DNA from 4 places in the Oceanobacillus sp. HCA-5259 genome. Region 2 is predicted to be linked to each of the others. Evidence: riboswitches for the same ligand, from Rfam matches in the RefSeq annotation. Region 2 holds a riboswitch; each other region holds the start of a gene.
The links. Region 2 has a riboswitch for cobalamin ahead of WKU33_RS00370 (acyl-CoA thioesterase). Riboswitches for the same ligand answer to the same signal wherever they lie in the genome.

Region 1 (9,092 bases), on a different contig from region 2:
AATATCAAGCTTCCACAAGCCTTGCTGGGCTCGTAACTGGAATCTTTATTATCGGCACGCTGATCGGAAGACTATTAGCTGGGCGAAATATTGAGTTGATCGGCCGGCGGAAAACATTATTTATTGGCCTAATTCTTTTTACGATTATGAGTATTTTTTATCTTTTTAGTGCGAGTATCTATTCGCTATTAATTGTGCGACTGTTGCATGGATTTACACTTGGAATAGCGAGTACAGCAGCTGGAACAATTGTTGCTGACCTGATTCCGGCATCTCGAAAAGCTGAAGGGATCGGCTATTACAGTATGAGTGCAACTTTGGCTGCAGCTATTGGTCCATTCTTTGGGCTTTATCTAAGTCAAAACACGAGCTATTCGATTATTTTTGGTTTCTGTTTACTATTGGGGGTTATTAGTTTAATTACAGCATTTCTAATCAATGTGCCAAAAGTAGACTTTTCAATAGAAGAGTTAGAGGAGAAAGGATTTAAAATCTCTAATTTTATCGAACCAAGGGCGATGTCTATTGCAATTATTGTTCTCGTGCTAGGTCTTTGCTATTCGAGTGTGCTTTCTTATATTAACTTTTATGCCGCAGAAAAAAACCTCGTTGAAGTGGCGAGTTTCTTCTTTCTCGTCTACTCTGTGGCAATCTTACTATCACGCCCTTTCACTGGCCGCTTAATGGATTTGAAAGGAGCAAACTATGTCATGTATCCAGCTTTTGTGATTTTTACAGCTGGAATGCTGCTTCTAAGTACAGCAAGTGGCGGGATGACTCTATTATTGTCTGGATTTCTGATTGGTCTTGGGTTTGGGAATATCCAGTCCTGCTCACAGGCTATCGCAGTTAAGCTGACCCCGCCTCACCGATTAGGACTCGCTACATCAACCTATTTTATTGCGCTTGATGCAGGGCTTGGGTTCGGCCCTTATCTGCTCGGATTCATTATACCTTTAATAGGTTACAGTTCCCTTTACGGTATTTTAGGTTTTGTAGTATTAGCTTCAACCGTGCTTTATTTCTTCTTGTATGGTAGAAAAGAGAAGCAAATGCTAAGAATAACATAACAAAAATCCGAACAATCTAAGGTAGAAGTTCCTCCTAGATTGTTCGGATTTTCCTATCTAACAAACGATTCTTTTATCGCGCATTAACGGTCTGTAATACCCCCACTGAATGAAGTTTCACTTTATAAGTCGTCAAACCCGTTCAAATCACTTACTTTTGTATAGGCACGTGACTTTTGCTCAAAGAAGTCTGTCTTCGTTCCATCAAAGTTATCTACATATGCGCGAATCCATTTCATCGGATTATCGAAGTAACCATCATATATCTCACTTAAGCCCAACATACGTAACATCTTATTCGCTCGATATTTAATATAGCCTTCCATTTCATCTAAATCAATTCCATCAACATGAGCTAATACATATCTGGACCAATTAATCTCTTGTTCCACCGAATGACGGAACGCATCATATACCCACTCATTGAACGCTTCCGTATTATACTCCGGATTCTCAGCTAGTGTTGCGCGGAACAATTCGCCAATATATCTTCCGTGCTCGAGCTCGTCCCGATTAATATAGCTGATCATCGTACTAGTTCCTACCATTTTATTATTTCGTGCTAAGTTATAAAAGAAGGCAAATCCGGAATAGAAAAACATTCCCTCCAGCAGAGAAGTATAGACCATGACTTTTAATATGTTTTTGATTGTCGGATTCTCTGCAAATTCATTATAAACTTTGATAATCCGTTCGTTCCGTTTTAGGAGAACTGGATCTGTCCGGCCTAACTCGAATGACTTATTCTGTTCATCCAACGACACGACAGATGATAAAACATACGAGTAGCTCTCATTATGCACAGCCTCTTGCTGCGAAATTACAGCCATAATGGATTGTACGGATGGATCGGTTGCGTATAAAGATAATAACAAGGCCGTCCGTGTCTGTGGTGCATCTAACGTAGACAGTAATCCGATAATCTTCAAATAGGCATCCTGTTCATCCTTCGTCAACTCGGGAAACTGCCTAATATCGGAAGACATATTGATTTCATCCGCTTGCCAGTAGTTTCCTAGTAACTTTTTGTAAATCTGATACCAATGGGGATATGCAATATCATTCCAATTTAAAATACCACTGGACTTCCCCCCAAAAATCCCTGTTGATTTATTAGGGTTTTTTGGTTCTAACGTTCTAGCTTTTTTTAAAACTACAGTCATATTTGTATTCCCTGCCTCTTTTAATTTTCTATTCTTACTCACTCTATACGCCTACTGTCACCCAGCTCTTCTGCTCTTTTTCTTTTCTTACACTTTCTACAATTCCATCTACCCAATTGGAAACTTTTATCTCCTGGCTTCCCCTTGGGGACTGTTCTATTTTCAAACCTTCCCATGGACTATTGTAAAATCTAGCTAGTTTCGTAACTGCAAGACAGAACATCTCTTCCCCGCCAAATTGGGTTTCGCCTGAGCCAAACACGGCAATATTATCCGGCTTATAGCCGACATCCGCTACAAAGTCTTTTACTTCAGCCGGGGTACTACCCAGATCCCATGTAAACGTCCCTAACATGACGATATCGTAATTACTTAACTCAGGAAAATAGGCACCCATACCAATTTCATATAATTCAGGTTGATAACCGTGATGATTTAATCGATCCTGGATCATCTCCGCTATTTCCTCGGTATTGCCACTAAAACTATGATAAGCAATGAGTATGTTCATTTATTTCACTCCTGTTTATAACGTACGATTAATCCCTTTGTCATCGATTCCTTTGGGCAGAGATATGGGAAAGTAAAAACTTTCCCATATCCATTATTGACACCACTCACATTCTTCAATATCTGTAGAAGAAGAGCGTACATAGTAAGTTGTTTTCAGTCCGCTCTTCCAAGCCTGTAGATGCAAGTCTAGTAAAACAGAAGCCCGGATCGTGTTCGGCACATACATGTTAAATGAAATCCCTTGGTCTACGTGTTTCTGGCGCATTGCATTCTGTTTCACCGACCAGCGCTGGTCAACAATATAAGCGGAACGTCTGTAGATATGGTAATTATTGTGGTCCATATCTGGTGCCGTTACAGGCATTTTAAAGTCTTTCTTCTCTTCATGATAGAAAGGTTTAAACACTGGGTCGATTCCTGCAGTAGAGCCGGCAATAATCGAAGTAGACGCATTCGGTGCAACAGCCATTACATAACCATTGCGGATTCCGGTTTCTTTCACCCGCTCCTTCAATGCCATCCACTCTTCGGAATCATCGTACCCTCTGTTATCAAAGTACTCTCCTGTACTCCATTTACTTCCTTCAAATACTTGATAGCTGCCTTTTTCTTCCGCTAAATCTGCTGATGCAGAAATCGCTAAGTAGGCGATTTTTTCATAAATTGCATCGGTATATTCTACAGCTTGCTCTGATTCCCACTCAATTCCTTCTTTTGCAAGCAGATGGTGGAATCCAAATGTACCTAGACCAATCGCTCTATACTTTTGGTTCGTGAGCGTTGCTTGTAATAATGGCAACGTATTGATATCAATGACATTATCAAGCATGCGAACTTGAATTTTGATGAGGCGTTCCAATACATTATCTGGTACAGCCTTTCCTAAGTTGACGGAGCTCAGGTTACAAACAACAAAATCACCAGGCTTGTATTTTTTCACAACGGCATTTTCTTCCGTGAGATATTGCTGGACAAACTCTGTCGGGGATTGGTTTTGCGTAATCTCCGTACATAAATTCGTGCAATAAATCATCCCAGTATGAGAGTTCGCATTCCGGCGGTTCACTTCATCTCGGTAAAACATGAATGGTGCCCCTGTTTCAAGCTGGGACCGCATGATTCTCTTCATAATTTCAATTGCAGGTACTTTCTTTTTCGAATCTAAATTAGCGTTAATGCATGCTTGATATTTCTTGCGCCATTCTCCATCACCTTTCTTCTCATCGTAGAAATCTTCTAGAGAGAAGCCCATCACCTCACGAACTTCATGAGGGTCAAATAAATACCAGTCTCCTCTGTTCTCCACTTGTTCCATAAATAAGTCTGGCATACTTACCCCTGTGTAGATATCATGGGCTCGTAATCTTTCGTCCCCATTATTTAGCTTCAAATCAAGAAATTCCTCAATATCGCGATGCCATACATCTAAATAAACCGAAATTGCACCTTTTCTAGTACCAAGCTGATCAACACTTACCGCCGTGTTATTTAACTGTTTAATCCATGGTACAACCCCACTAGACATCCCTTTAAATCCTCTAATTGAACTGCCCCTCGCTCGGACTTTACCCATGTAAACCCCAATTCCACCGCCATTTTTCGACAGTTGGGCAACATCGCTATTACTATCATAAATGCCTTCTAAACTATCATTTACCGTATCGATAAAACAACTCGACAATTGCCCGTGACTCTTCCCTGCATTAGCCAATGTTGGTGTCGCAACCGTCATATATAAATTACTCAGCGCCCAGTATGCTTCTAGAACGTGCTTCGTGCGACCCTCAGCTGGTTCTTCTTGCATAAGATGCATCGCAATAACCATCCAGCGCTCTTGTGGCAATTCATAGATATTCTTTTCATGATCCATTGCAAGATAACGAGTTGCCAATGTATAAATGCCAGGGTACGTAAATAATAAATCCCTTTCCTGTTCAAGTGACTCACCAAAATAATCAATTTCCCCTTTCGTGTAGCTTGAAAGAAGATTAGTAGAATAAATTCCTTTATCGGTCAATTGCTTTAATAAATCGTAGAAGGGACCATACGAAAGAGAAGCGTCATAACCCCTATTTTCTGCAGCCTTTTGATAGAGTTCATGCAAATAAATTCGTGTAGCAAAATAAGTCCAGTCTGGTGATACTTCGTCTATATTTTCAAGGGCATGGTTAATTAGAGCATCATAAAATTCATCCCTCATTTGGTCAGAATTCCAGAGTCCTTCCACTTTTTCTTTATATTTTTCGGTTTGAATATTTAATCCCTTGGCCCATTCATCAATTAATTCAATCCCTTTAGAACTTTTAGTTTGACTCATTGTTTGCATTTTATTTCCTCCCTTTATGTAAACACATTAAAAAAACCGTTCATTTTCGGGATGAACGGCAGGAAAAAACGACAAAATGCATAAAAAAATACACACTTCTTATCGTTTTACCTTTCTTACACCCCGAAGAAACAAAACTTGCAAGTTATGGCAGGTCTCCTGGCTTGTGCTTCTTCCTACTATAGCCCTTCCCATATCGTCACCTAACAGCAAGCGATATAGTGGTTTACTAATTCGTCCACACGTACAGTTGCGGGGGCAGCTCCAGCTTTTAACTGGATTCCCTTTTAAACAGTTATCTTGTCACCATTACTTATATACTACATTTAGTATTAAATTGCCTTGTCAAGCACTATATATTGAATTCTATCATAGAGTATACCCGTTTTCAACAATTAATAACTTACGAAAAGGTTCCGTTAGCTGAAGGAAAATTTACTCAAATGTTACAGACCGTTAATACGTGCTAAATTTAAATATTAAATTTCCTTATGCGATATTGAAGGCTCTGTCTGCTTATACCAAGAATCTTTGCAGTTTGTGTTATATTATAGTTATTTTCTAAAAGTTTTCGTTTAATATATTCCTTTTCCAACTGTTCCATTCTAACTCGCAGCTTTCTCGAATGAAAATCGATTATAGGGGGACTATCCTTGCTGTTTCTATCATTGTCTCTCTTATATTTATTATGGTTTCGAAAACGAGTGGGTAAATGATGAACTTGAATTTCCTTTTCTTCAACTACTAGATTCATCGCACCTTCAATAGTATGCTCTAACTCTCTTACATTCCCTGGCCAGTCGTGTTCATAGAGTAATTCTTTTGCTTCCGCACTAACATTCTTTATATTCATTTGAAAAAGTGTATTGTATTTATTAATAAATTCCGTCGTTAAAGGCATAATATCTACTTTTCTTTCACGCAAGGGGGGGATGAATAAAGTTACGACACTCAAACGATAAAATAAATCTTTCCTTATTCGATTTTCCATAATCATATCGGCCGGGTCTTCATTAATCGTTGCGATAATACGAACGTCCACCTTTTTATCCTTTGTATCCCCTATTCTTCTTACTGTTCTTTCTTGCAGCACTCTCAAGAGTTTTGCTTGAAGGGAAGCGTCTAAAGAATTAATCTCGTCAAGTAACAAAGTTCCACCATCTGCTTGTTCAAATAGACCGGGTGAATCTATCGCATCCGTGAAGGCCCCTTTCTTTGTACCAAATAATAAACTCTCCATTAAACTTTCGGGTATTGCTGCACAATTCTGGGCGACAAAAGGAGCAGATGACCTTGCACTACCATTATGGATACTTTGCGCAAATAATTCCTTACCAGTTCCTGTTTCGCCAACAATAAGAACAGATGAAGTTGTTCGAGTTGCTAGTTTTGCATCTTCAATTACCGTAGCAAATTCTTCACTATCTCCAATAATTTGATCAAATGTAAATTTGGTGTTTTTCCTCTGTAACACATTTTCCTTAATAACTTGTTCTAATTGAGTGATATCTTTTGCTATCTCGACTGCCTCAGTAATCTTTCCATCTTTTATAATTGGAAAAGTATCATTAATTGTCGTGATTTCTTTTCCAATATTATTAAAGTAAGTTTGTTTAATCCCTCTAGTTTCTTTCCCGGTTGTTAATGTATGGACAAGTGTACTATGCTGATTTTCCTTAAATGAAAAAACTTCTAATACATCCTTATCCAATACGTCAGCTGCTTCCATTGATTCAATTTCCATCATTTTTTTGTTATAAATAATTGTTTTCCCTTGATTATTAATTACGTGGATACCAACATTCACTTCATCCAGCAACTGTTCATATAGTTTATTTCTATGCTTTAGTGCTTGCAGATCCATTACATCATTTCCCATGAAAGTGTTCCCTCCCTATTATCAGCTTAATGGAAATATACTGTAATAGCAAAATAATTTTGCACGGTTATGCGCTTTTTAAAAATAACGCAAATTTATTTTGCATCTCTTTTTATTAAAACCTTGATAAGTCAACACTTAAATAGTTGGCATGATTTTTGCTATTTATACAAGCAAGCGAAATTTTATAAGGAGAGTGGATTCTATGTTAACACCGTATAAGCACGAACCATTTACAGACTTCTCAATAGAGAGCAATCGCAAAAGATTGGAATCTGAGTTAGAAAAAATTGAAAGAAAACTCGGGGGAACTTATGACCTCTTAATAGATGGAGAAAAAGTACTTACTGAAGAAAAGATCACTTCTATTAATCCGGGGAAAAAAGAAGAAATAATTGGATACGTTGCCAAGGCGAATCAGGAACATGCTGAAAAAGCTGTGCAAGCAGCGAATCAAGCTTTCCAAACTTGGAGATATACGAATGCAATTGACCGGGCGAATATTTTAATACGGACTGCAGCAATTATCCGTCGCAGAAAGAGTGAATTTACAGCTTTACTGATTAAAGAGGCTGGAAAACCATGGAACGAAGCCGATGCTGATATTGCAGAGGGTATTGACTTTATGGAGTATTATGCCCGACAAATGATTGAATTAGATAAAGGAAAAGAAATAAATAGTAGACCAGGGGAATACAATCGGTACCTCTATACCCCTTCAGGCGTTGCAGTGACCATTCCGCCATGGAACTTTGCTTTTGCCATTATGGTAGGTACAACGGTAGCACCACTTGTTACAGGCAATACAGTCATACTTAAACCTGCAAGTGCAACCCCTGTAATTGCTGCAGAATTTGTAGATGTTTTATTGGAAGCAGGCATACCAGATGGCGTCATCAACTTCCTACCAGGCAGTGGTTCAGAAGTTGGAGATTATCTTGTGGATCATCCAAAAACAGCGCTAATAACCTTTACAGGTTCACGTGAAGTTGGAACTCGCTTATATGAACGTGCCGCAGCGGTTAATGAGAACCAATTTCACTTAAAACGTACAATTGTAGAGATGGGTGGAAAAGATACAGTTGTAGTCGATAATGAAGCAGACATTGATATTGCTGTCGACGCCATTGTAACTTCTGCATTTGGATTTTCAGGGCAAAAGTGCTCTGCTGGATCTCGCGCAGTCGTTCATGAAGATGTCTATGATGAAGTACTAGAAAGGGTAGTAAAACGCACGAAAGAGCTAACTGTTGGTGAAACTACCACACCCGACGTTAATATGGGACCTGTTATCGATCAAGCTGCCTTCAACAAGATTATGAATTATATCGAAATCGGTAAAGCAGAAGGCAAACTAATGACTGGTGGCGAGGGGGACGACTCCAAAGGTTATTTTATTCAGCCAACCATTTTTGCTAATTTAGATGTAGAAGCACGTATCATGCAGGAGGAAATCTTTGGCCCTGTTGTTGCATTTGCAAAGGCAAAAGACTTTGATCATGCACTGGAAATTGCCAATAACTCTGAATATGGATTAACAGGAGCGGTAATTACAAATAATCGTGAAAAAATAAATAAAGCTTCTAGAGAATTTCATGTCGGTAATTTATACTTCAACCGTAATTGTACGGGGGCAATTGTTGGTTACCACCCGTTTGGCGGATTTAAAATGTCTGGTACGGATTCAAAAGCGGGAGGTCCAGATTATTTGGCACTCCATATGTTAGCGAAAACAATTTCTGAATCATACTAATATAGAACAGTGCAAGGAGCATCATAGTTCCTTGCACTACTCTAAAGGAGGAGTACGGATGACTTTAACGCAAACAACCGAAGAAATTATTGAATTAACCGAGCATTATGGTGCACATAACTATCATCCACTACCGATTGTAATTTCGGAAGCAGAAGGGGTCTGGGTAAAGGACCCGGAAGGCAATAAATACATGGACATGCTTAGTGCTTATTCAGCAGTCAACCAAGGACATCGGCACCCCAAAATTATTAAAGCACTTAAAGAGCAAGCCGATAAAGTAACTTTGACATCCCGCGCTTTTCATAATGATTTGCTAGGTCCCTTGACAAAACGAATTTCAAAATTAACTGGTAAAGATAAAGTATTACCAATGAATACAGGAGTA
Region 2 (6,520 bases):
ACAAATCAACATGTTACGCGCAGACCGCCTTTTTCCATTATAAAAAGAGCGGTCTTTTTTAATGGGAAAGGTAAAAGTGTTTCATACACATGTAACGAAAGGCTTTCGGCAAATCGAGACATACCCTTTGTGGTGTAGAGAGGTTCTATACCAAAAAGGGAGGAATAAATCATGAGTGAACAGTTTACAGATCGTCTGTGGAAAAAGGTCCAGCCAATTTGGGAAGCTTACTTGGAGCATCCGTTTGTAAAGGGAATCGGGGATGGGACGCTCGATAAGGAAAAGTTCAAGCATTATATGAAGCAGGACTATGTCTATTTAATTGAGTATTCGAGAGTTTTTGCAATCGGGAGCGCAAAGTCACCGGATTTACATACGATGACGATGTTTGCGAATCTATTGCACGGGACATTGAACATGGAAATGGAATTACACAGGGAATATGCAGCCCGCTTTGGTATTACAAGTGAAGAACTCGAGGAAACTGAACCATCAGCAACGATGACTGCTTATACAAGTTATATGCTGAATGTTTCCCAGCTTGGCGGTGTAGAGAATGCGATTGCATCTGTGCTGGCCTGTGCATGGAGCTATAACTATATTGGAAAAGAATTAGCGAAAAACCCAGAGTCATTAGAGCATGAGTTTTACGGTAATTGGATTCAAATGTATTCCTCAGAAGGATTCACCGAGCTTGCCGAAAACTGCCAGAAGCTCATTAACGATTACGCAGCAGGAAAATCTGAAAAAGAGTTGCAAGCGCTTGAAGATATTGTTGTAAAAACAAGTAAATTTGAATACATGTTCTGGGAAATGGCAGAAAATATTGAGATGTGGCCGTTATAAGAGAGTAATGGGGGAGTGCTTGTCGCTCCCCCCTAATTTTGTTAAGCGGTTTATTCTCTTTTTTCCTTATCTTTCCTTGAATCACTTGATGGCATTTTCAATCCTGTAAACGGATTGATCTCATATGACATATCCCGATCATGCTCTTTCTCTGTTTTACTTACATTCTTACTTAATGCAACAAAATACCAAACAAAGGGTACTGCGACAATGAGCAATATAAGTCTTGGAATCCAGTCGCTCAACAGATCACTCCTCTTTTAAAGTTAGCGAATATTGTAATGATTATTTCTAATTATTCATTATTACGTTCCACATTTGCTATATGTTTATGTTTCGTTTTTAATAAACTTCCATTAACATTGCTAATTTAAACAATCTATACTATGCTTGATACAATACTTAGCTTTTTATGGAAAATAACTACATACGATAAGACCCGTAATCATGGTGTCTAAGGAGACTTAATAGGGAATCTGGTGTGAAACCAGAACTGTACCCGCAACTGTAAATGCTGACGAAATAAGTAAATCCACTGTCTTGGACGGGAAGGAATTAGAGTAGGATGAAGCATAAGTCAGGAGACCTGCCATTATTATGAAAGTTATCTTCTTCGGGAGCTGGGAAGGTATAATGAGGTTTATTCTGACTTTTAACGGTAAAAGATTACTGTTTTATTGAGGATGCTATCTTTATTATACCCATCAGTTCTGATGGGTTTTTTCATTTCCTTAAAAACTCTCCCGAAGTCTCTTAAGCGGTCACTTCAAAGAACAGAGAAGAGGTTATGAAATGGAAGAAAAATTACCAGCGACAATTTCGAGAACAATTCAGACGAAGCTTGTTTTACCTCCGGATACAAACCATATGGGAACAATTTTTGGAGGAACTGTTTTAGCATCAATTGACGAAATAGCGGCGATTGCTGCTATGAAGCATAGCGGGAGTGTGGTCGTCACGGCATCGATCGATACGGTGAATTTTCTCTCAACTGCTAAGGCGGGTGATATATTAAAATTGGAGGCGGTCGTCGTCTCTACGGGCAGAACCTCGATGGAAGTGTATGTGAAAGTGGAATGCCAGCATTTGGATACAGGCGAAATAACAACGACGACTACTGCAATTCTGACGATGGTTGCAATTAATAGTGAAGGAATTCCAACCAAAGTGAGTGGCGTGATTCCGGAAACGGAGGAGGAGAAGCGTCTGTTTCAAAGTGCGCAAATAAGGAAAAGTCGACGGATGCAGATACGGGAGTATTCAGAGGGCAGGTAAGAAAGAATCCTGCCTCTTTCCCATTATACATGAAACTATAAAATAAAAATGCTGTGATAACTTAGGTATCCGGGGCTAGCTACGTCCGGCTCCAGCGCCCAGCAACTATCAAACTTCACACTCCTCCAATCGATAAAGAAGACTTGCCGAGCGGTCTTTGTGAGGCTTAGTCGCCTTTATACCCTTGTGGTGAAAGTCAACATCAACTCACTATCGTTCGTTGTGTTTCCTTTATCTCATTCCGGAGTGCTCCAGTTTGTACGTTGCTACGACGCACAGGATGTGCTAGTGCAGGTGTTGCGACAGGACGTCGCGTTTTTAACCTGCAAGGGCGCTTGCGCCTTTGTTTTCATCATTTAATATTTTCTTTCCTACGCCTTGCAAACTTCACGAAGGTCACATAAGCAACAGAAGCAGCAAGCGCAGCAGTAAACAATGGTAGCCCAAATGAATTGCAGCCTGTAATAACGGTTTCCTGGGAGAGACCAGTACGCATGCTCCAAGCTGAACTAATATTCGGAGTATATATCCATGTTAGAAACATGCCAGACAGTACCTGGAATACGGTGAACATTACAATAAAACTAATGATAAAGACAAGATACTTTTTCATTAAATATCCTCCGATTCATACATTTATATCTTACATACGAGTGGCAAGTAATTAAGTTTCATTTTACTAAAAAATAAAATTCATATCCATCTAAATAACTATCCCCATTTACCAAGTATTGGGGTATAATATTCTTTAGTTTTACAAAAGGGATTTTCCTATACATGTCTACATGAGAGAGGAGTTAGGGGTCACTTTTTCAATTGTTATTTTTAAAGATGTTGCATAAGTAAAAGGGGGAAAAAGAGATGAGAAAAACCATTGCCTTATTGATAATGGCAAGCTTCTTACTGCTTGCCGCTTGTGGGGAAGATAAGGAGCCGTTAACAGAAGGCCAAGTGTTGGAGCAGGCAATTCAAGCGAATGCTGATTTAGAAAGTTATACGACAGAGATGAAGATCGATACAGAGATTATGGATATGATTGTATCGATTGAAGGTACGGCTGACGTCACACATGATCCGGACACACTTTATTTAGACATGACGATGGGGATGACTGGAATTTCTATGGATGTGGAGACATATATCGTTGGTGAAGAAGTGTATATGAACATGTTCGGTGAATGGTTCATTACGGATGAAGAAGAAATGGGACTAGAGAGCTTTGACCAATTAAATGAAGGTGAACTTGAAAAACTAGAGGCGTTTGCTGATCAATTTGAAATGACGGAGGAAGAGGATCAGTATATCCTTGCGTTAACCGGTGAGGGAGAAGAATTTGAGGAATTAATCGAACCATATTTCGATACATCAATGGGAGATTTGACGATGGATATTGACTTGGAAGAAGACCTTTCCGACATTACGATTAACAGTTTTGAGACCGAAATGAAGGTTGATAAAGAGTCAATGTTGATCCAATCACAAACTGTTCAGGCGGAATTTGAAATGGACGGTGAATCTATTCAAGTTACAGCGGAAGCTACGGTGTCGAATGTGAATGAAGTTGAGCCAATTGAAATTCCAGAAGAAGTAAAAGAAAATGCTGTAACGGAAGAGGAATGGGAAGAAGATTTTGCATTTCTCGAGGAAGAAATGTCACTTGAGGAAATTAAGGAAAATGTAGATTATACGATTCCCGATGTTACATTCGTACCGGAGGGCTATGAAATGACGGAATCCTATTATTCCTCGGATGATGAGTCAGAGATGGTCTATCTCATTTATGAGGATGAAGATTGGAACGGCTTCGTATTTAGCATCTATCCTTCACAAGAGGATTATGATGGAATGTTTGAAGGGGAAGAGACGGAGACAATCACTATTAATGGTAATGAAGGTAATCTGGCGGTTGATGATGATGGTTTCATGTGTCTCACTTGGGAACATGAAGATGTGTTTCTTGAATTAATTGGCGAAGAATCTGAAATGCCGAAAGAATTGTTTCTGCAAATAGCAGAGGGGATTGAGTAAGAGCACATTTCGTCTAATAAAAAGCGACAGGGAATATTTTTAGATAATCTCTGTCGTTTTTTTGGTGTGAAAATTTTATTATATTGCGGTAATTCCACCATCCACGATAAACTCAGAACAAGTGGAATAACTGGATTCGTCGGATGCTAAGTAAAGGACAAGATTTGCTACTGTTGAATTTTGTCTCGAGGAGTTAGTTCCATTTTTCTGCTGCTTTATGACTGAGGAGAAAAATAGGAATAAACAAGATTAGAATTACGACTGCACCTAATAAATTGTTGAATGTTAATAAACCAGTATTAGATATATGATAAGAAAGAATAATATAATAAGGAATGATCAGTGATACAGAAGTCCAAAGACCTGGAGTATAGCTGCGTAAGTATAAGGATTGTACGGGATAGGTAAAAATATTTAAAGCAAATAACAGATTTAACCCGAGAAATAGAAGATAGTGCTCAGTTATTGTTGTAATTACAATCAGAATAGCTACTGGGATAGAAAGTAAAAATACAACGAAAGAAAATCTGGCTGCATTCATTGTCTCAAATTTCCTGAGTTCTTCTTCTACAAAAGCAGGGATTCTTTTGCGAATTCTTGGATACGTTTTGTTGAACCATTTTTCAATTGTCATGATTTCTTCTAGGTTGTGGAGCATGAAAATGATGGTGAAAATTAGGACGAATAGATGGATATCCATAACCTTTTAACTCCTTTCTTAGAAATGCTCTTTTTTAAAACCTTTCTATAACAGTATTTTAACATGATTATTCCTATCTTTATACGAGTTTATAATTAATACTTTTCGCATGGCTGGAAGGCAATCGGCGGGTAGGTTATTATCTGAAGGCTGTCTTCCTTTAAAAAGAGTAAAATATTTTCTCCGCTTGAATACATTAAAGAAGGAAAAGATATTTGGAGGTGTACTCATTATGTCATCACCACAAGAATCAAAATCAACAAACTCTTCAAATGAGATAATATCTTTAGAAGAACTTTCCTTTGTTTCAGCCATGTTCTTTGTTATCGGTGCAATGATCTCCTTTTATGTTGCTTATAAAAGACTTAAAGATTCGTCTTTAGGTGGACCGCCGATATTGCAACCCGTGCCATAAAGTGAAACTCATTCAGTGGGGATATCCTTACCTCTCCCACTGAATGTTAGTTGAACAGAATCATGGATTTATTACGGACTGTATATCCCAACCTTCATATATTGGGTTTCCCTCATGTTTCAATCGATGTATCGCAGGACTATCGCATGATATTTTCCAGGAACGGATTAATACAGAGAACTTGACAATCGAAACCGTGGCAGAAAAGATTGCTTTGAAATCTGAAATCCAACTAATCACCGATAAACGGGGGAAATTCAAGAGAAAGCTAGACAGGTTAAAAATACAACTTAGTCATATCCGATGGTTTTAAGAGAATTTATAGGCGCAATCATTGAAACCAAACACTCACTTCCGCCGTAAAACTACAAGTGAGTGTTTTTCATATTAACCTAAACCAATTCCAAAAGGGGAGAGCCACCAAATGACCTTTCTAATCCAACATCAATGGGAAATTTTTATCGCTGCAGAGATACTGTCCTTTATCTCATTAATTCTATTCGGGGTCATCCGCTATTTTTTCAACAAACGGAATTTAAGTCTTATCTTTCTGCTGTCTTTTCTCGGCTTATTTATCGTTGAGGGAGTGCTTGCTCTCCTTATTTACCGGGAAACAGGCGAGATTTCGATGTTTCAAATTGTTATTTTGATTTTTATTTTGTATGCGTGCACTTTTGGCATCAATGATTTCCGGAAGTTGGACCGTTGGATGCGCTTGAAGATTGGTAATTTGCGCGGTATCGACTTACTTACTGAAAGGGATAAAGAAATCATCAGGAGACAAAAAGACCCGAAATATATTGCCAAAATCAATCGATACAGCTCCATTTTCCATTTACTTATATTCGCAGCCGTCCAGATTGTTTTCTGGAGCTATGGAATAAAGGATCTCAATCAGGCGATGAATTACCTGACTGATCTTTCGTGGATTGGTGATGACAATTACTTGGCATCACCTTATGCAAATGAAATGATGTATAACATTTCAATGGTTTGGGGGATTGTTTTTATTATTGATTTCATTTATTCGTGGTCTTACACCATTTTTCCGAGCAAGTCTTAAGCGGGAAGTGGGGTATTTAGGAATCTTAACATCCTGACGTTGATAGCTCCTCTTAGGCGAAATGAGCTGGTCAATAGGGATTGATAACCTTCTATATGTCCGGAATACTGTCATGTTGCTCACGGAATTTGTATTTTCGATATTCTGAATGCATAGTCACCTGAGAAAAAGGATTCATCTCGTTTTCCGACCC
Region 3 (9,092 bases), on a different contig from region 2:
CGATATTGTTACCTTGGTAGCGGTAAGATAAAGCTTCATCTGAATACCTCGTCCCGCCACACGCTTCACAAGAAATCGTTACTGGATCCGCGAATGCCACGTCAGGCATGACAGCCCCTTTGCCTTTACAAACGGGACAGGCACCTAACGAGTTGAAACTAAACAATCCTGCTGGCTGCCCCGTTTCTTTCGCAAATATGGCACGGATATCATCCATGATCCCCATGTAGGTTGCTAAGGTTGAACGGTTAGAAATGCCGATACTTCCTTGCCCAACCGTAATTGTTTCAGGGTACTGTTCTGTAAATGCTTCCGTCAAAAGAGAACTTTTACCAGAACCGGAGACACCACAGACGGAGACTAACGTATACTTCGGAAGGCTTACGCTTATATTTTTCAAATTATTGTTCGTCGCTTTGTTTATGGTGAAAAATTCATTTTGCTTCCTGGGATTTTGATTGATTTTTATTTTTTCATTTAAACTTGTTGCTGCTCCTGAATTTTCCAACCCTTCCAACTTGCCCTGGTAAATGATTTTTCCACCATGGATCCCAGCTCCTGGTCCCATCTCAATAATTTCATCTGCTGCCTTGATCACCGATACATCATGTTCGATCACGATAACGGAATTATGCTGGGCTTTAATATGGTGCAACATGTTAAGCAACATTTCCACTTCTTCCGGATGAAGCCCTGCGCTCGGCTCATCGAAAATATATGTAATATTGTTGAGACTGCTTCCTAAATGCCGGGCGATTTTTACCCTTTGCGCTTCACCACCAGACAATGTGCCCATTTTTCTTGATAGACTCAAATAGCCTAGCCCCATTTCAACAAGTTGGGTCACATGGGGAATAGCCTGCTGGGCGATTGATTCTCCGAGCGGGTCGGTTATTTTCTGTAATTCTTTTAGAACGTCTGTCAGTTCCAAGTGGTCATACTCCGCGATATTTAAGCCATTGATACGGCTTTCCAACACTTTTGGATTCAGTCCTGACCCTTGGCAGGTTGGACAGAGGGAACGTGTCGACATCGCGAGGACATCATCTTGGGTGATTCCTTTCAATTTGGAAATATCCCTGTTAATGTAAAGCCGTGTAAAACGGGGCAGGATTCCGTCCCAATCATGGGGTTGTGGTCCATGTTTTGTATGAAAGGGTGCATTCACTTTCTCCCCCTCTGGCGGGCCATATAATAACAGTCGACGCTTGTCTTCCGGGTAATCTTTGATTGGTTTATCCGGATCAAATAAACCGCATGTCATCATCCATCTACCTTGCCAGCCAGAAGGAGATAAAGGTTTAAATTTTACTGTGTATTCCCGGAGTGACTTCTCTTCATCCACAATTTTTCTCAAATCTGGTGCAATGACCTCGCCGAAGCCGCTACATTCCGGACAACCGCCGAACGCACTTTGACTAGAAAAGTCTGTCGCAGAGCCAATTGCTGGCTCACCAATCCTAGAGAACAATAAGCGAATCAATGGATGGATATCCATATACGTGCCGACCGTTGAACGTGAATTTCCTCCTGATTGCCGCTGTTCCACGACAACAACCGGGCTTAAATTCTGCATAAGATCAGCTTGGGGACGCTCAAACTTCGGCATTTGATTCCGGACATAGTGAGGATAATTCAATGTCATCTGTCTTCTGCTCTCGGTAGCTAATGTATCAAAGACGACTGAGCTTTTTCCTGAACCGGAAAGGCCTGTGAAAACGATGATCTTCTCTTTTGGCAGATTCAAATCTATATTTTTCAAGTTATTTTCTTTTAATCCTCGTAATATGATTTCATCTTTATTTGCTGACATGTTATCGCCCTCGCTCCTTTAACCGTTAACCAATGCTAATATTATCACACTCTAATAGTATAGGTAAAAAATATGATGAGCAGTATTTTTATAATAAAAAAAGCCCCTGATTCTGATAAGTGCATGAAATTAGGATAACGCTAGATAAGCACTTTTCAGATGCCAATAAAGTCAGGTTAAGTTTTCAATTAGTATTTGAAAATCCCTCTTTTTTAAAAAATGTAAAAGAGATTCCGATGGATTACCAATTAAAAAACGGGGATGATGAATACATCGATGAATTTATCCCAGATACGAAACTCATGAATAGTGATGAAAGGCCAATTTTTCAATCTTTAAAGTTGAGTAATTAGGCTATTTGTATATACTTATAGTGAAAATAAATGATTATATAGGAATTTCTCAATAAACTGGGGGGAAATGAGAATGGAATCTGACATTAGTTTTAGGAAAGCAACCGTAGAGGATTTGGAACGTATCGTCGCCTTGCTTGCGGATGATGTACTTGGTGCTTCTCGGGAGAAGTACGAAAAACCTCTCCCAAATCGTTATCGAGAAGCCTTTTTTGCAATTGATTCAGATCCAAATAATGAATTGATTGTAGCGTGTATTGGCAAGGAGATCATCGGAGTGCAGCAAATCACCTTTACGCCTTCCATCACTTACCAAGGAGGCTGGCGTGCAACGATTGAAGGTGTCAGGATATCTGCTTCCGCACGTGGACAAGGTGTGGGCAAGCTGCTAATTCAATGGGCAATCGAACGAGCAAAAGAACGCGGCTGTCATTTGATCCAGCTTACGACTGATAAAAAAAGAACAGAGGCACGGCGATTCTATGAACAATTAGGATTTAGAGCAACACATGAAGGCATGAAATTGAAACTGTAACAAATCCTGAATCTAGCACTATATAAATGAGAATTTGTTAAAACAAACATTTGATTGATAATATTAGTTAACTATGGATTCACTAACCTTTATCCTTATCAAATTGAGCAGCTATTGCGTGGGCACATTATTTATATCGGCAGCTAGTTGAATTGTTAATGAAGAAAGTCCTTTTCTTTCCCCCCATAGACAAACTCATAATTTTTGCTATACTTAAGTCATAGTTAATACATAGTATCTGGAGAAACTTTTTCTCCCCTTTCAACAACTAAATATGCGAAAAAATAGGTTGATTTTTATTTTAAAATCATGAAAAGGGAAGTCGGTGAAAATCCGGCGCGGTCCCGCCACTGTAAATGCGAGTTCTTCATTCATAAGCCACTGTTTTATTATGGGAAGGCAATGGAGAGCGATGAACATAAGCCAGGAGACCTGCCTATTTTAGCGCCAATTTATAAACCTACGAGGATAGGAGGTGTGGCTGATAGTAGTTATGTATTATGGATTGATCCATGATTGATAACGCTTGCTTTGTTATACATCTCTAAAGGTAGAGATGTTTTTTTATTGGTAAAAATACGTAAGATGGGGGTATACAAATGGTTCGAAATAGTAGATTACAGCAACTGTTTATCGTGGTGATGACTGCCATTCTATTTCTCTCGCAATCTGGATTATTCGGCCTGCAAACCGTAAATGCAGCAAACTTGGAGAATGCTGTCACCATCTCCGCTGTTGATGAAGATGGTTCTGCAGTATTAGACACTATAGCAGTGGAAATTTCAAATGGGGATACTGCCTTTGATGTGATTAGAGAAGTAGATGATCAACTCGAATGGGACAGCTATGACTTTGGCGAGATGATTACGGGTATTGGCGGAGTAGCTGCTGATCCCGAATCGAACTTCTGGTCCTTTTATGTGAATGGTCTATTCCAAGACATGGGAGCAAGTTCAACTGAAGTAACGAACGGGGATAATATTCAATTTATTCTTACAGACCTTGCAGCCGAACCTCAAGTATTTGATGTTGCGGTTTCTGCAGTAGATGCAAATGGGGAGACAGTTATTACAGAGACTACTGTATCCATGCCACAATACACGACTGCCTATGACGCTCTAATTAAAGCTGCTGCAAATCAAAATGTAAAAGTAGATGTGAGCGTTGATTCCGAATACTTAACATTTGTGAATTACTTAGGTGAACCATTAGAAAGAGATTGTGAATACTGGTCGACCTATATGAATGGCGACATGATGCAAGTTGGGTTACTCGGTCATACGGTTAAAGATGGCGACACGCTTGAACTTGTCGTCGATGACTCGTGTGAACCGGAAGAACCGGCTGATGAAGAAGATGAGAAATCAGAAGAGCCACCTGTAAATGAAAAAGATAAGAAAAAAGATAAAGAACAGGTAGTTGCGGATAAAGATTATACAGAAGCCCTCCAAGCTGTAATCAATTATCTCTCGTCCAATCCAGCTGAAATGGACTGGTACGGATTCTCCGCCCTTCACTCTGCTGGTGCTGATGTTTCAAATGACATGGCCGAAGAAGTAGCCGCTTCCATCAATGATGATTACTCAGGGAATGCTACAGAAATTGCAAAAAACATTATTATCTTAACTTCTGCCGGGTATGATGCAACAGATATAAACGGCATCAACTTGATTGAGATGTTACTGAATGAAAAAATGCCATTAAGTAACCAACTCGTTTATAGCTTGCTCGCAATTGATAGTTTCAATTATCCGATCCCAGAAGGTACAGACTGGACACGGGACAGCATCATTGAAGCATTCCTTGAGATGGAGCTGGATGCAGGCGGCTGGTCCTTCTTTGGTGAAAGACCAAGCCCGGATATTACTGGGATGGGCCTGCTTGCTTTAAGCGCTTATGCGGATGATGCGGACGTGAAGGCTGCACTTGACCGAGCAGTTAAAGCTATGAGCAAACAACAAGGGGATAAAGGCGGATACGATGAAGAGTTTAATGGCGGGTATTCAGCGGAATCCGCTGCAATGGTCATTATCGGCCTATCCGCTGTCGGAGTTGACGCAACAAGCGATGCCTTTACAAAATCTGGCGGAAACTTACTAGAACACCTTATCAGCTTCCAAATGGAAGATGGCAGCTTTAAACATTTACCGGAAGATGATGTTTCAAGTGTTTTCGCAATCAACCAAGGGGCATTAGCATTAGTTGCTTATGATCAATTCAAGAATGGTACTGGTCCAGTGTTTAAGTTTGATAAGAAGGAAGATCCGAAAGAGCCTGGCGATGACAAGGATGACGGTGATAACGATGGGGACAATGACAAAAACAATCCATCTGACGATCCGAATAAAGTTATCATAACAAAAGACAACCTGCACCAATATGAAACTGAACATGCTGTCGTAGTAACACCCCATCATGCAGACAAATTAGCTAATTTTACAGTTGCGGTAGAAGCTGAAGCTGCCGACTACCTTGTTCAGGCAGACAAGCCGCTCGTTATTAATAACGGAGATACGATCATCACGATTCCTGTTCCTGTAGTGAAACAATTACGTGAACTTGGTGAAACAATTGAAGTCAATCTCGCTGAACAAAGTGTTAAAGAAGCAATCGGTGCTGTCTATGACTTTACCTTAACCGTGGATGGAACGATTGTTTCCGAGTTTAATCATGATATTATCATTGGCTTGGCAGTTGACGCAGACGCAGTGCAAGGGCTCGATGCTAACCAAATAAAAGCATTCCATTTCAATGAAGAAACGGAAAGCTGGGACGTTTTATCTGGCAGCACTTATGATGCAACAGCCGGATTTGTCACCCTAACAACCGATCACCTTAGCACATTTGGAGTATTTAAACATGATACAGGACAAAAAGATCCTGCCGACGATGATAAAGACGGAGCAACCCCGCCACTGGTAGATAATGACAAAGATAAAAAAGGTAAGAAACTGCCAATGACAGCAACAAATATGTTTAATCTCTTAGCATTAGGATTCATCCTAATCGCAGCCGGTGCTCTATTGTATATTAAGCGCAGAAATAAAGTTACAGAGTAATATTTATCCCGGTGTAACCGTCCGTAAAACTCCCACCTCAAAACTTTAGGGTCTTCGTGAAAGTTTAGGCGGGAGATAACGGACGCTAGCACTCCGATTCGTTCAACTAACAATCAATGAGGATGAAGAAAAACCCCCACTGATTGAAGTTTCACTCTATGGATAATCCGCTGACTACCAGTGGATTATTCTACCCTTTTAAAGAAAGGATGTTTGTTATGAAGCAGGTATTCCGTTTAGCCCTTATCACCTTTTCTATGATTCTACTTGTAGCATGTGGTGGCCAACAAGCAGCCATCCAAGTGGAAAAGATATCAGTTATTCCAACATCGGCAGTCTCTATGGAAACGAAAGAATTAATCAAAGTTCGTTCTAACACTGAAAAAGCTGATGATGAAGATGCAGAGGAGAGTGAAGCATCAGAGGAAAATACCAAGAAAGAAGAGAAAGAAAGTACAGTTGCGGATGCATCCGAGGATACGGACAACGAATCGACAACAACGAAGACGGACGCAAACCAATCAACGAATGAATCTACTAATTCAAATGAGTCAACACCTAATACCAATCAACAAAAGGATTATACCAACCATTCAGCCGGAAACTCCAATAAGCAGTCTGCAAATACGGGTACATCTAAATCGAGCGATAGCAAAAATACTAATACACCTAGTCAGCCTAAGAATGAACAACCTAACTCCAACCCAAAACCGAAAGAAGAAGCAAAACCTGCTCCAAAAAAGACAGCATTCGTATCGGTTGAAAGTCCAGGTGACTTAAACGGACCAAATCTAGCACCGACCGAAGTTGAAATCACGGACGGTGAAACAGCTCTTGCCGCTACATTACGTGCATTAAGCAGTAAAGGAATTAGTGTTGATTATACCGGTTCTGGAGCAAGCGCTTATGTAAAAAGCATTGGTGGTCTCGGCGAATTTGATGCAGGTCCGCTTAGTGGCTGGAATGTTTTTGTTGAAGGAATTATGATTCCGCGAAGTGCTGATGCCTATGAGATTTTTGACGGGTATAAAGTGCACTGGAGATACACAAAGAATTACTTGGAAGACTAAAGGATGGATGATACATGCTTAGAGGATTCCGTTCCTTTCACCCATTTGTCCTATTGCTCTACTACATCATTGTTATTGCCGGTTTGATGATGAATCAGCATCCGGTTTTTTTAACCGCAGCTCTCCTTTCTATTATTTTTGTGAATCTTATCCTTGATAAAGGGGTCGAGCTGAATAAATGGAAATACATGATTATCTTTTTAGCTCTGTTCGTTTTTGTGTTCACACCTCTTTTTAACCAGCAAGGGAATATTGTGCTCTTTGAACTCTTTTCACGGGCCTTTTACTTGGAAGCGATCATTCAAGGTGCCATGATCGCTCTTACTTTGTCAGGGATATTAGCTTTATTCACAACCTTTAATATTGTCATGACGTCCGATAAGTTTCTCTATCTTTTTTCCAAATTCTTTCCGAAATGGGCGTTGATTCTTATGCTCGCCCTTCGCTTTATGCCGCTATTTCGCAAACGATTGGCGGATATTCAGGACGTGCAGGAAATGAAGGGTGTTTCCATGAAAGATGGGAAACTACGGGAGAAAGCACAAAATGGCATGTTATTTATTCACATTCTATTAACCTACTCGCTTGAAGAAGCAGTACAAACCGCTGATTCCATGTCAGCGCGCGGGTATGGCTTACAGAAAAGAAGTCAATATGAAGCTTATCTCTGGAAGTCTCGGGATTGGGCGGTGCTCGTTTTTCTTCTTCTACTTAGTCTGCTGACCCTAATCGGTTGGAAGAGCAATAAAACGATACTCACGCTGACACCGGTATTGGAATCTATCATGTTACAGGGATACAGCTGGTTCTATCTTCTTAGTTGGACTGTACTTATCAGTTTACCGATTTGGACGGAAGGCAAGGAGGTCATCAAATGGAACTTCTATCAACGAGAAATTTAAATTTCACTTATCCGAACTCCTCCGAGCAAGCTTTAACAAATATTAACTTCACCGTTCATGAAGGTGATTTTGTTGTCCTATGCGGGCCTTCCGGGAGCGGAAAATCAACACTCATCCGCCTCATGAAGCAGGAGCTGAATCTCCACGGCACACGGAGCGGTGAGATTTACTATCAAGGCATTCCATTCGAGCAACATGATGCCGTCACATTAGCAAAAGATATCGGGATGGTATTTCAAGACCCGGAGAATCAGATTGTCATGAGCGACGTAATGAGCGAATTGCTGTTTGGCATGGAGAATCTAGGTTTTTCAACCAATGAAATGCGTAAGAAAACAGCGGAAATCGTCCATTATTTTGGCTTTAATCATTTATTGCAGCAAGACACGAGCGAGCTATCCGGTGGAGAAAAACAACAAATCAACCTCGCTTCCGTTCTTTTGCTTGACCCGAAAATATTAATACTAGATGAACCGACTGCACAGCTCGATCCGATTGCAGCAAAAAACTTTATGTATTTATTAAAGCAGTTAAATGATGAATTGGGTATTACGATCATCATTGTCGAACATCGGTTAAATGAATTATTTCCCCTAGCTAACCGAATTGTCGTGCTGGAACAGGGAGAAATTAAATTTTCCGAAAGCCCGCGGAAAGCTCTTTCGTTATTAGCTGAAAACATGACGGCCTACTTACCAGAAGCTTCCCAGTTGTATTTAGCATTTACAGGCATCCCAAAAACGCCTGCCATCCCCTTCCATGTAAAGGAAGCCAAGCAATGGTTAAAGGGAATGGATATTACGTCGAATCAGTCACAACAGGAAGAACAGGTAAAGCCGGAAAAGCCTTTGCTTGAGTTAAAAGAAATCGACTATAGCTATTCAAAGCATACAGAACCGGTATTAAATAATTTATCCTTAACCGTTCAAGAGGCAGAATGGTTAGCCATATTAGGCGGAAACGGCACTGGAAAATCGACCCTGCTTAAAATTATCGCTGGCCTACTTACGGCCCAACATGGAAGAATCCGATATAAAGGTAAGAAGGTAAAACAAATCGACCGGAAGCTGATCGGCTATTTACCACAGAATCCAAAGCTCTACTTTTTACATGAGACATTACAGGAAGAATATACTGCTCTAGCTATGAAACACGGGAAATCAGAAACAGAGGTACAAACCCTAGTTAAGGAATTTCAGATGGAAGCTTTACTTGACAGGCATCCATATGATTTAAGTGGTGGTGAATTGCAGCGGGCAGCACTTGTCGGCATTTTGATTGGAAATCCACAAATTTTATTACTGGATGAGCCGACAAAAGGAATGGACCCAGCTTTCAAAGAGGAGTTTGCTTCCATTAT
Region 4 (9,092 bases), on a different contig from region 2:
TTGAATATTAACGACGGTGTAGGTTCCACTCATCCAGAAGCGGTAAGAGAGCTTGTATTGGAAAAGGGCGCAGATATTGGTCTTGCATTTGACGGAGATGGTGACCGTTTAATTGCAGTCGATGAGAAAGGTAATATCGTTGATGGTGACCAAATCATGTATATTTGTGGAAAATATATGAAGTCAAAAGGCGTACTTCGTGAAGATACAATCGTCTCAACTGTCATGAGTAATATCGGTTTTTATAAAGCGCTTGAAGAGAATGGCATGCATAGTGATAAAACCGATGTAGGCGACCGCTATGTTATGGAGGAAATGCGTAGGGGCGGATTCAACCTTGGCGGAGAACAATCCGGTCATATCATTTTCCTCGATTTTATTACGACAGGTGACGGTATGCTAACTGCATTACAGCTTGTAAATGTTATGAAAGATACAGGGAAACCTTTATCGGAATTAGCTGGAGAGATGCAAGTATTCCCACAAGTTCTGAAAAACGTTAAAGTAACGGATAAGAATGAAGCATTGACCAACCCGCTTATTTTGGAAGAAATTGATGCGGTGGAAAAAGAACTCGGTGAAAATGGCCGTGTGCTCGTCCGTCCATCCGGAACCGAGCCACTTGTCCGTGTGATGGTCGAAGCGGAAACGAAAGAAGCATGTAATAAATATGCCGACCGTGTGGTTTCCGTGATTGAAAATTTACTTGGGTTAGAGTAATTGATTGAAAACTGCTTTCTGTCAAGGGACAAGGGAGCAGTTTTTTTGTGTTTATTTTACTATTGCTATATCCGCGCTTATGAGGAATGTTAATCGCTGTTAATTTCCCTATTCCGTGCTCCATCTCTTTTCAAGGGAAAGTAATCGCAGTTTACTTTCCCAATTCAGCGCTCCATCTCATCTTAAGGGAAACTAATCGGAGTTTATTTTCCCATTCCAGCGCTCCATCTATTCTCAAGGGAAAGTAATCGTCGTTTATTTTCCCATTCCAGCGCTCCATCTCATCTCAAGGGAAACTAATCGGAGTTTATTTTCTCATTCCAGCGTTCCATCTCTTCCCAAGGGAAAGTAATCGCCGTTTATTTTCCCAATCCAGCGCTCTATCTCATCTAAAGGGAAAATAATCGCCGTTTATTTTCCCAATCCAGCGCTCCATCTCCTCCCAAGGGAAAGTAACTGCCGTTTATTTTCCCAATCCAGCGCTCCGTCTCATCTCAAGGGAAAGTAATTGCCGTTTATTTTCCCATCCCAGCGTTCCATCTCCTCTCAAGGGAAAGTAACCGCCGTTTATTTTCCCATTTCAGCGCTCCATCTCCTCCCAAGGGAAAGTAACCGCCGTTTATTTTCCCATCCCAGAGCACCACCTCCTCCCAAGGGAAAGTAACTGCCGTTTATTTTCCCAATCCAGCGCTCCATCTCCTCTCAAGGGAAAGTAATCGCCGTTTATTTTCCCAATCCAGCTCTCTATCTCCTCACAAGGGAAAGCAACCGCAGTTTATTTTCCCTACATCGCATTCCGCTCCTTCGAATGGGAAAACACCCAGAATGCAGTTTGCTGAGGAATGGTAGAATCCTTCTTCCATTCATTCAATATCCTCGATAGAAAAAGTTAAATAAGATATTGATTTGCCTTCTTGCCCGGGCAAGAATAAAAAGATGACTTTCACATGAAAAAGGTGTACGATATGATATAGATTCATTTGATAAAATGAAATGCAATAGAAATAGGTGGATTCGATTGTTGAATTCTTAAAAGGGAAGTTGGTGTAAGTCCAACGCGGTCCCGCCACTGTATGTGCGAACGAGCTGTAAATACCACTGTGCGTTAAATGCATGGGAAGGTGCAGCGGAGTGATGAGCATGAGCCAGGAGACCTGCCTATTCTGTAACGCCAGCACTACGAGGATAGTCAGGTGATGGGTCTATATGGATGTATACCTATTTACTGAAGCATCTTCACACTGTGTGGGATGCTTTTTTTAATGAATTTATTATTGGAGGAATGGAAATGAAAAGATTATGGCAGGGTTTGCTGCTCGCGTTCTTACTTAGTCTGCTAGTTGCTTGCGGACAAGGCGCGACAGACAATGAAGATGCAACTGGAAATACAGGTAAAGATGAAACAACTGAAGAAGAGTCAACGAACGGTGATCATTATCCACTGACACTCACAGATGCAATAGATAATGAAATAACGCTTGAGGAAGAACCGGAGCGGATTGTTTCATTGATCCCGAGCAATACGGAAATTACATTTGCTTTAGGACAAGGGGATAAGGTAGTCGGTGTGTCGGATCATGATAATTATCCGGAAGAAGTACAGGAAATTGAAAAAATTGGCGGCATGGAATTGAATGTGGAACTGATCCTTAGCCTTGACCCGGATATTGTCCTCGCCCATGAATTAGGGGTGAGCAGTGCACAGGAAGCATTCGAACAACTTGAAACTGCAGGTATACCAGTATTCGTCGTTCAAGATGCGCAGGATATTGCGAGCACTTACGAGACGATTGAAACCATTGGACAAGTTATCGGTTCTAAAGAAGAGGCAGAAGAACTGATTGCGGAAATGGAAGCAGAATTTGAAGAGATTCGTGAGCTTACATCCGAGATAGCTGAGGAAGATATACGGACAGTTTTCTTTGAAAATTCCCCTGCACCGGATATTTATACAGCAGGTCAGCATACGTTTATTCATGAGCTGTTGGAAATGATTCATGCTGAAAATGCCGCTGGTGAGCATGAAGGATGGCTCGCGCTTGATCCAGAGGAAATCATTGAACTGAATCCGGATGTCATCATCACTTCCTACGGTGCATATATTGAAAATCCAGAAGAAGAGGTTCTTTCGCGAAATGGTTTTGATGTAGTTGAAGCAGTTACGAATGAAAGAGTTTATGATATTGATGCTGATTTGATTACTCGTTCCGGTCCGAGACTCACAGAAGGGGCAAAAGAATTAGCTGAAGCGGTTTATCCGGAGCTGTTTGATGAAGAGTAATGTAACAAAATATGGAATTTCTTTTACGCTTCTTATTGGAGCGATGCTTTTTGCCATCTCGATTGGCAGTGTATCCGTCCCGATTCTTGATATTGTTAAAGTGATTGGCAGCGAAGCCTTTCGCTTACCCGTTGGTGCTGATGTCGATCCAATGTATGTAAGTATTGTATACGAGATTCGTTTGCCACGAGTACTGTTGGCAGGACTTGTCGGGGCCTCACTCGCAATTGCGGGAGCGGCCTTCCAAGGACTGCTAAGGAATCCGCTCGCGGAACCATATATTCTTGGAGTATCTTCTGGGGCCTCCGTTGGTGCTGTTGCAACATTGTTTTTCGGAATATCACTACCGGTTATCGGGATGTTTACTTTGCCGTTTTTAAGCATTGTAACAGCGTTAGCGACCATTATAATTGTGCTTTACTTTGCACGAAAAATTGACCGGACGATGCGCGTAGAAACGATTATTCTTACGGGAATCATTTTCAGCGCGTTCTTAGGGTCGGTTATTTCATTAATTATCGCTTTAACAGGGGATGAGTTGCAGCAGATTATCGGTTGGCTGCTTGGCAGTGTATCGATGCGAGGCTGGCGCTATGTTGGAATCATTCTCCCTTTCTTTATTCTTGGCTCACTCATTTTATTAATGAATACAAAAGAACTGAATGCGATGTCGCTTGGCGAAGAACGGGCCCAGCATTTAGGCGTTGACGTTGGCAAAAGGAAAATGCTTATTCTTATTGCTGGTTCCATCCTCACAGGTGCAGCGGTTGCCGTATCCGGGACAATTGGCTTTGTCGGTTTAGTTATCCCGCATTTAACTAGAAAGCTATGGGGTTCTGATCATGTCCATTTGTTGCCGTTGTCGATGATTATTGGAGCGAGCTTTCTTATATTGACCGATTTATTATCGCGGACAATTATCTCACCTCAAGTATTGCCTGTCGGAGTGATTACAGCTTTAGTAGGTGCACCGGTATTTGCGATAATATTAATTAAACAACGGAGAAGAAGTTGAGAGGTGAACCATGCTTTTAATTAAAAATGCCTCGGGTGGCTATGATGGTGAAGAGATTGTAAAAAACATTAGTTTTTCCGTAAATGAAGGAGAGTTTTTTGGAATTCTAGGACCAAATGGCAGTGGGAAGACAACTTTAATCAATATGATTAGTGGACTGCTCGATCTGCAACAGGGAAAAATTGAAGTAGCGGGGAGAAACATTGCCGATTACTCTAAGAAAGAATTAGCTAAGAAAATCGCCGTCTTACCCCAACTCACTCCCCAAGTTTTTCCTTATACAGTAAAAGAAATGGTGTCACTTGGTCGTTATGCGCACCATAGCGGCTTGTTCCGATCATGGACAAAAGAAGATGAGGAAATCGTTCAGCGTGTCATGCGGCAAACGAACATCCTTGAATTTGCGGACACCTCGGTGATGGAACATTCTGGAGGAGAACAGCAGAGAATATTCCTGGCCCAAGCTCTCGTGCAGCAACCGAAAGTTCTTCTTTTGGACGAACCAACTAACCATCTTGATTTAGCCTATCAAAAAGAATTGCTTGATTTGCTCAGAAAAAGTGCAAAAGAAAAGGGCCTCACAGTCGTGGCGATTTTGCATGACTTAAACCTTGCGAGCCTTTATTGTGATCGCCTGCTTTTAATGGATGAGGGCGAAGCAAAAGCGTTGGAAAATCCAGATGAAGTGCTTTCTGAGGAACTGATTAACTCGGTGTTCGATACAGAGGTCATTAAGCAGGCCCACTCTAAAATAGCCAAGCCACAGCTGCATTTAATGCCAAGCAAGAAGACGTGGCAGGGAAAAAAACTGTGGTCAATTGATGAAACAAACCTTTCTTTTAGTACAGAGCAAATCGTACTCCATTCAGATCTCCCGCTGAAAACGATATCCTCTGGTATCGTTGGCGCAGGGATTGGCTGGTATAAATACTTTGTCAATCGGCATGTCGATGAGAATTATTATTGTAATGATCACCGGAAGGAAATGCGAGCTTATTTAAAAGGGCGAGGTTTCCCGCCGGCTCAGACGGTTGGAATGATGACGGCAATTGTCTTGGAAGATTACAGTTTTGGTATTTATGAGGGTAATGGTTTTTCAATCTTAGTTGTTGTGACAGCGAGTGTTGGAAATGCGGTGGACAGCTCACGAGCAAAGCCGCTTGTTGGTCCAGTTGCTCCGGGAACGATTAATACATGGGTTTTTGTAAATGGCAGTTTAACGGAAGAAGCCTTTATTCAGGCAACGATCACGGCAACGGAGGCGAAGGCTCAAGTGTTAAGAGACCTCGCTATTCAAGACCGGAAGACAGGTACGGTCGCAACAGGAACTCCTACAGACAGTATTTTAATTGCCGCAACCCAACAAGGGAAGGAATTGGATTATGCTGGAACCGCGACGGAGTTAGGTGCTCTAATAGGAAATGCTGTTTATCAAGAAATGAAGAGGGCCATTTCCAAAACGTTAAAGAGGAAAAAAACAGCTGAGCAGGGGTAAATCAAACGTTTGCTTGAGAGTATAAAAACAAAAAAAGGAGCGATTCATTTGAGACTGTATACAAGGGCTGGTGACAAAGGAAAGACCGCGTTAATAGGTGGAATGACGACGAAGGATGATATTCGGGTGGAAGCTTACGGATCAATTGATGAAACGAATTCTTTTGTAGGTCTTGCGGTAGCTGGGCTCAATAAGAATAAAGAACCGTTCAAAGACCTCATTGCTGATTTGGAAAAAATTCAGCATGAATTATTTGACTGCGGAACTGAGCTTTCTAATGTATCGAAAAAAGAACGTCCTCACGAGCTTTCTGAAGATATGATTACGTATTTGGAAGAGAGAATGGATGTCTTAATAGACGAGGCACCAGAGCTTGAACGATTTATTCTCCCAGGCGGAACGGAGGCCGCTGCATATTTACACGTTGCGAGAACAGTGGCAAGAAGAGCGGAAAGACAGATTGTAAAACTTTATCAGCGGGAAGAAGATTTAGATCCAATTCCGTTAAAGTATATGAATCGATTATCTGATTATTTCTTTGCAGCAGCCCGTGTAGTTAATTCTCGCCTGCAAGTTGCGGATGTGGAGTATGCCCGCAGTGCAAGGGTTTTTCGTGGCAGTAATAGGAAAAAGTGAAAAAAGTAAAGTTATAATACAATCTTGAATTATTTCATTTTTTATTTATAATGAAGAGAATCTTGAAATTTCATGTAGGAGATGAGTAGAGTTGAGTAAAGAGAATGTAGCAGAGAAAGGTTACTTTGGTGATTTCGGAGGAAGCTTTGTCCCGGAAGATTTGAAGGATATTTTAGACGAAATTGGTGCAGCTTTTGAGAAATATAAGGATAATCCCGAATTTCTTGAGGAATATCGGTATTATTTGAAAGAGTATGTTGGACGTGAGAATCCACTAACCCTTGCGAAAAATCTGACTGAAAAAGTCGGTGGGGCTAAAATTTATTTGAAGCGTGAAGACTTGAATCATACAGGGGCCCATAAAATTAATAATGTGCTCGGACAGATTCTTTTAGCGAAGAGAACCGGTGCAGAGCGGATTATAGCGGAAACTGGAGCAGGTCAGCATGGTGTTGCGACAGCGACTGCTTGTGCGATGGTCGGACTGCCGTGCACGATTTATATGGGTAAAAAAGATACTGAAAGACAACGCTTGAATGTATTCCGGATGGAACTCCTCGGGGCTGAAGTCGTAGCTGTCGATAAAGGGTGGGGACGTCTGAAGGAAGCGGTGGATGAAGCATTTGCTGATCTTGTCGCTAATCACGAAACGACCTTTTATTTAATCGGTTCGGCAGTAGGCCCGTATCCATACCCCGAGATGGTAAAATACTTCCAATCTGTCATCAGCGAAGAATCGAAACGTCAGATTCTGGCGAAGGAAGGGAAACTCCCTGCAGCTGTCGTCGCTTGTGTTGGTGGCGGAAGTAATGCAATCGGTGCTTTCGCTCATTACATTGATGAAGACTCTGTACGACTGATTGGTGTTGAACCTGCCGAGGCAGCTTCCATTTCGAAAGGGAAGCCGGCAATATTCCATGGTTATCGTTCCTTAACGTTATTAGATGAGGATGGTGAAGCATTACCAACCGACTCGATTGCAGCTGGGCTCGATTACCAAGGTGTCGGTCCAGAGCATAGTCATCTGCATGCCACCGGTCGCGGGGAGTATGTGAGTGTGACTGGCGAAGAAGCATTGGAAGCTTTTCAAGAGTTATCGAAAACGGAAGGAATCATCCCTGCACTTGAAAGCTCCCATGCAGTAAGTCATGCGATTCAGCTTGCGAAAGAGCTAGGGCAGGATGATGTGATTATCGTGAATCTTTCTGGCCGGGGCGATAAAGACGTGGAGCAAGTATTTGAGATGTTGAAATAGAATAGCAGATTGGGAGAAAAGAGCATGGATGCAGTTTCGTGCTCTTTTTTTACGCCTGCATTGGTGAAGAGAAATGGCGTTTATGGTTTTATCACGTATTAACGGTCTGTAATACCCCCACCTCTAAACAGGAGGGAAGCCCAACATTTAAACGTGGGGGATATACAGTTCGTAAATCCCTGATTCTGCTCAACTAACATTCAGAGGGGAGGTAAGAAAACCCACTGAATGAAGTTTCACTTAAGCTGTCTAATCACTCGAATGAAGCGGATTGCTCTCTTCGGTCATTTATGACCAATCTCTTTCCCTCGCGCTTATGTTAATCTCTGTATTTCAATCGATTAGAATACTACCAAACACAGATTTTTCAGCATTTCCAACTTGTTATACATCATGGGGGAATCTATAAAAATAAGCGTCGATACGTACACAGGACTTACTCACGACTGATATACAACAACTTGCTTTTTATCAAAAATACATTTAAACTAGACTTATATTTTTATATAAAAGGGGGAGCATCATGATTTCAGCAACTTGGGGTTGGCTTTGGGAAAAACATGATCAAGTGAAGGACATGTTTCGCTTTTTCGTAAAGCCGGGAGACGCAATAGAGAAAAATAAAGTAAAGAAACCAGATGTAACAAAGAGTGGCTACGGTGGTAAAGGAAATGGCGGAAAGCGGCCGTACACTAATGCCCAGATAACAGGTCTTATTCTCGGACCGCTATTATTCATTCTTCTTAAGTTCATCTTAACGTTTGACGGATTATCAAGCGAGGGACAAGCGATTCTTGCAAGTACTGCTTGGATTGCAACATGGTGGGTTACCGAAGCAATTCCGATTCCGGCGACATCCTTGCTGCCAATTATCTTATTCCCGCTAGCAGGCGGCTTAGATATGAAAGCCACGACGTCAGCCTACGGAAATGATACAATCTTCTTGTTTCTTGGTGGGTTTGTCTTGGCTTTAGCGATGGAAAGATGGGATTTACACAGAAGGATCGCGATTAATATCATATCCGTTATGGGAACGAGGCCAGACCGGATTGTGCTAGGATTTATGGTAGCAACCGGTTTTCTTTCTATGTGGATTTCCAATACGGCAACAGCGATGATGATGATTCCGATTGGACTTGCGATTACATATCAAGTACAAGATGCCTTGAAAGATAACCCGAAAGTCGATACGTCAAAAGGGAATTTCTCCTTTGGTAAAGCAATCATGCTTGGGATTGGTTATTCTGCCTCAATTGGCGGAATGGCGACTCTTATTGGAACACCGCCTAATGCTATTTTAGCCGGTACGCTCCGTGAACTGTTCGGTTATGAAATTTCCTTTGCGGGCTGGATGCTGTTTGGGGTCCCGTTTGCTTGGATTTTATTATTTTTCGCTTGGTTCTATTTAACGAAAATGGCATTCCCTACCGAGTTAAAGGACTTACCGGGTGGGAAAGCAATATTTGATCAAGAAAAAGAAAAGCTTGGAAAAGCGTCATATGAGGAGAAAGCTGTTTTCATTGTTTTTGTTCTGACAGCGCTTTCCTGGATTACACGTACTTTTGTTTTAGAAAAAATCAATCCGAATATTGATGATACGGTGATTGCAATTCTTGCTGCTATTGTCCTTTTCCTCATTCCGACGAAGAGTACAAAAGCAAGCCATATTATGGATTGGTCGAGTGCGGTG

Region 1: linked by a shared signal. The riboswitch ahead of WKU33_RS15625 (ribonucleoside-diphosphate reductase subunit alpha) and the one ahead of WKU33_RS00370 (acyl-CoA thioesterase) in region 2 are both predicted to bind cobalamin.
Region 3: linked by a shared signal. The riboswitch ahead of WKU33_RS03385 (DUF4430 domain-containing protein) and the one ahead of WKU33_RS00370 (acyl-CoA thioesterase) in region 2 are both predicted to bind cobalamin.
Region 4: linked by a shared signal. The riboswitch ahead of WKU33_RS13245 (ABC transporter substrate-binding protein) and the one ahead of WKU33_RS00370 (acyl-CoA thioesterase) in region 2 are both predicted to bind cobalamin.

The regions. Positions count from the first base shown of each region.
Region 1 is NZ_JBBKBV010000036.1:4,038-13,129, forward strand. It holds gene WKU33_RS15610 (MFS transporter) at 1-1,070, shown strand, start outside; gene WKU33_RS15615 (ribonucleotide-diphosphate reductase subunit beta) at 1,193-2,233, opposite strand; gene WKU33_RS15620 (flavodoxin) at 2,277-2,744, opposite strand; gene WKU33_RS15625 (ribonucleoside-diphosphate reductase subunit alpha) at 2,838-5,072, opposite strand; cobalamin riboswitch at 5,205-5,398, opposite strand; gene WKU33_RS15630 (sigma-54 interaction domain-containing protein) at 5,545-6,951, opposite strand; gene pruA (L-glutamate gamma-semialdehyde dehydrogenase) at 7,157-8,704, shown strand; gene WKU33_RS15640 (ornithine--oxo-acid transaminase) at 8,763-9,092, shown strand, end outside.
Region 2 is NZ_JBBKBV010000001.1:80,228-86,747, forward strand. It holds gene tenA (thiaminase II) at 172-846, shown strand; gene WKU33_RS00365 (hypothetical protein) at 897-1,091, opposite strand; cobalamin riboswitch at 1,278-1,454, shown strand; gene WKU33_RS00370 (acyl-CoA thioesterase) at 1,639-2,121, shown strand; gene WKU33_RS00375 (hypothetical protein) at 2,474-2,734, opposite strand; gene WKU33_RS00380 (DUF4367 domain-containing protein) at 2,983-4,149, shown strand; partial or broken gene WKU33_RS00385 (SDR family oxidoreductase) at 4,228-4,320, opposite strand; gene WKU33_RS00390 (HXXEE domain-containing protein) at 4,343-4,849, opposite strand; gene WKU33_RS00395 (hypothetical protein) at 4,959-5,264, shown strand; gene WKU33_RS00400 (hypothetical protein) at 5,689-6,327, shown strand.
Region 3 is NZ_JBBKBV010000003.1:181,698-190,789, forward strand. It holds gene WKU33_RS03375 (ATP-binding cassette domain-containing protein) at 1-1,813, opposite strand, end outside; gene WKU33_RS03380 (GNAT family N-acetyltransferase) at 2,240-2,701, shown strand; cobalamin riboswitch at 2,971-3,155, shown strand; gene WKU33_RS03385 (DUF4430 domain-containing protein) at 3,301-5,760, shown strand; gene WKU33_RS03390 (DUF4430 domain-containing protein) at 5,979-6,830, shown strand; gene WKU33_RS03395 (energy-coupling factor transporter transmembrane component T) at 6,845-7,732, shown strand; gene WKU33_RS03400 (ABC transporter ATP-binding protein) at 7,705-9,092, shown strand, end outside.
Region 4 is NZ_JBBKBV010000025.1:23,473-32,564, reverse strand. It holds gene glmM (phosphoglucosamine mutase) at 1-720, shown strand, start outside; cobalamin riboswitch at 1,710-1,896, shown strand; gene WKU33_RS13245 (ABC transporter substrate-binding protein) at 2,009-3,001, shown strand; gene WKU33_RS13240 (FecCD family ABC transporter permease) at 2,991-4,016, shown strand; gene WKU33_RS13235 (adenosylcobinamide amidohydrolase) at 4,027-5,511, shown strand; gene WKU33_RS13230 (cob(I)yrinic acid a,c-diamide adenosyltransferase) at 5,560-6,147, shown strand; gene trpB (tryptophan synthase subunit beta) at 6,239-7,402, shown strand; gene WKU33_RS13220 (SLC13 family permease) at 7,926-9,092, shown strand, end outside.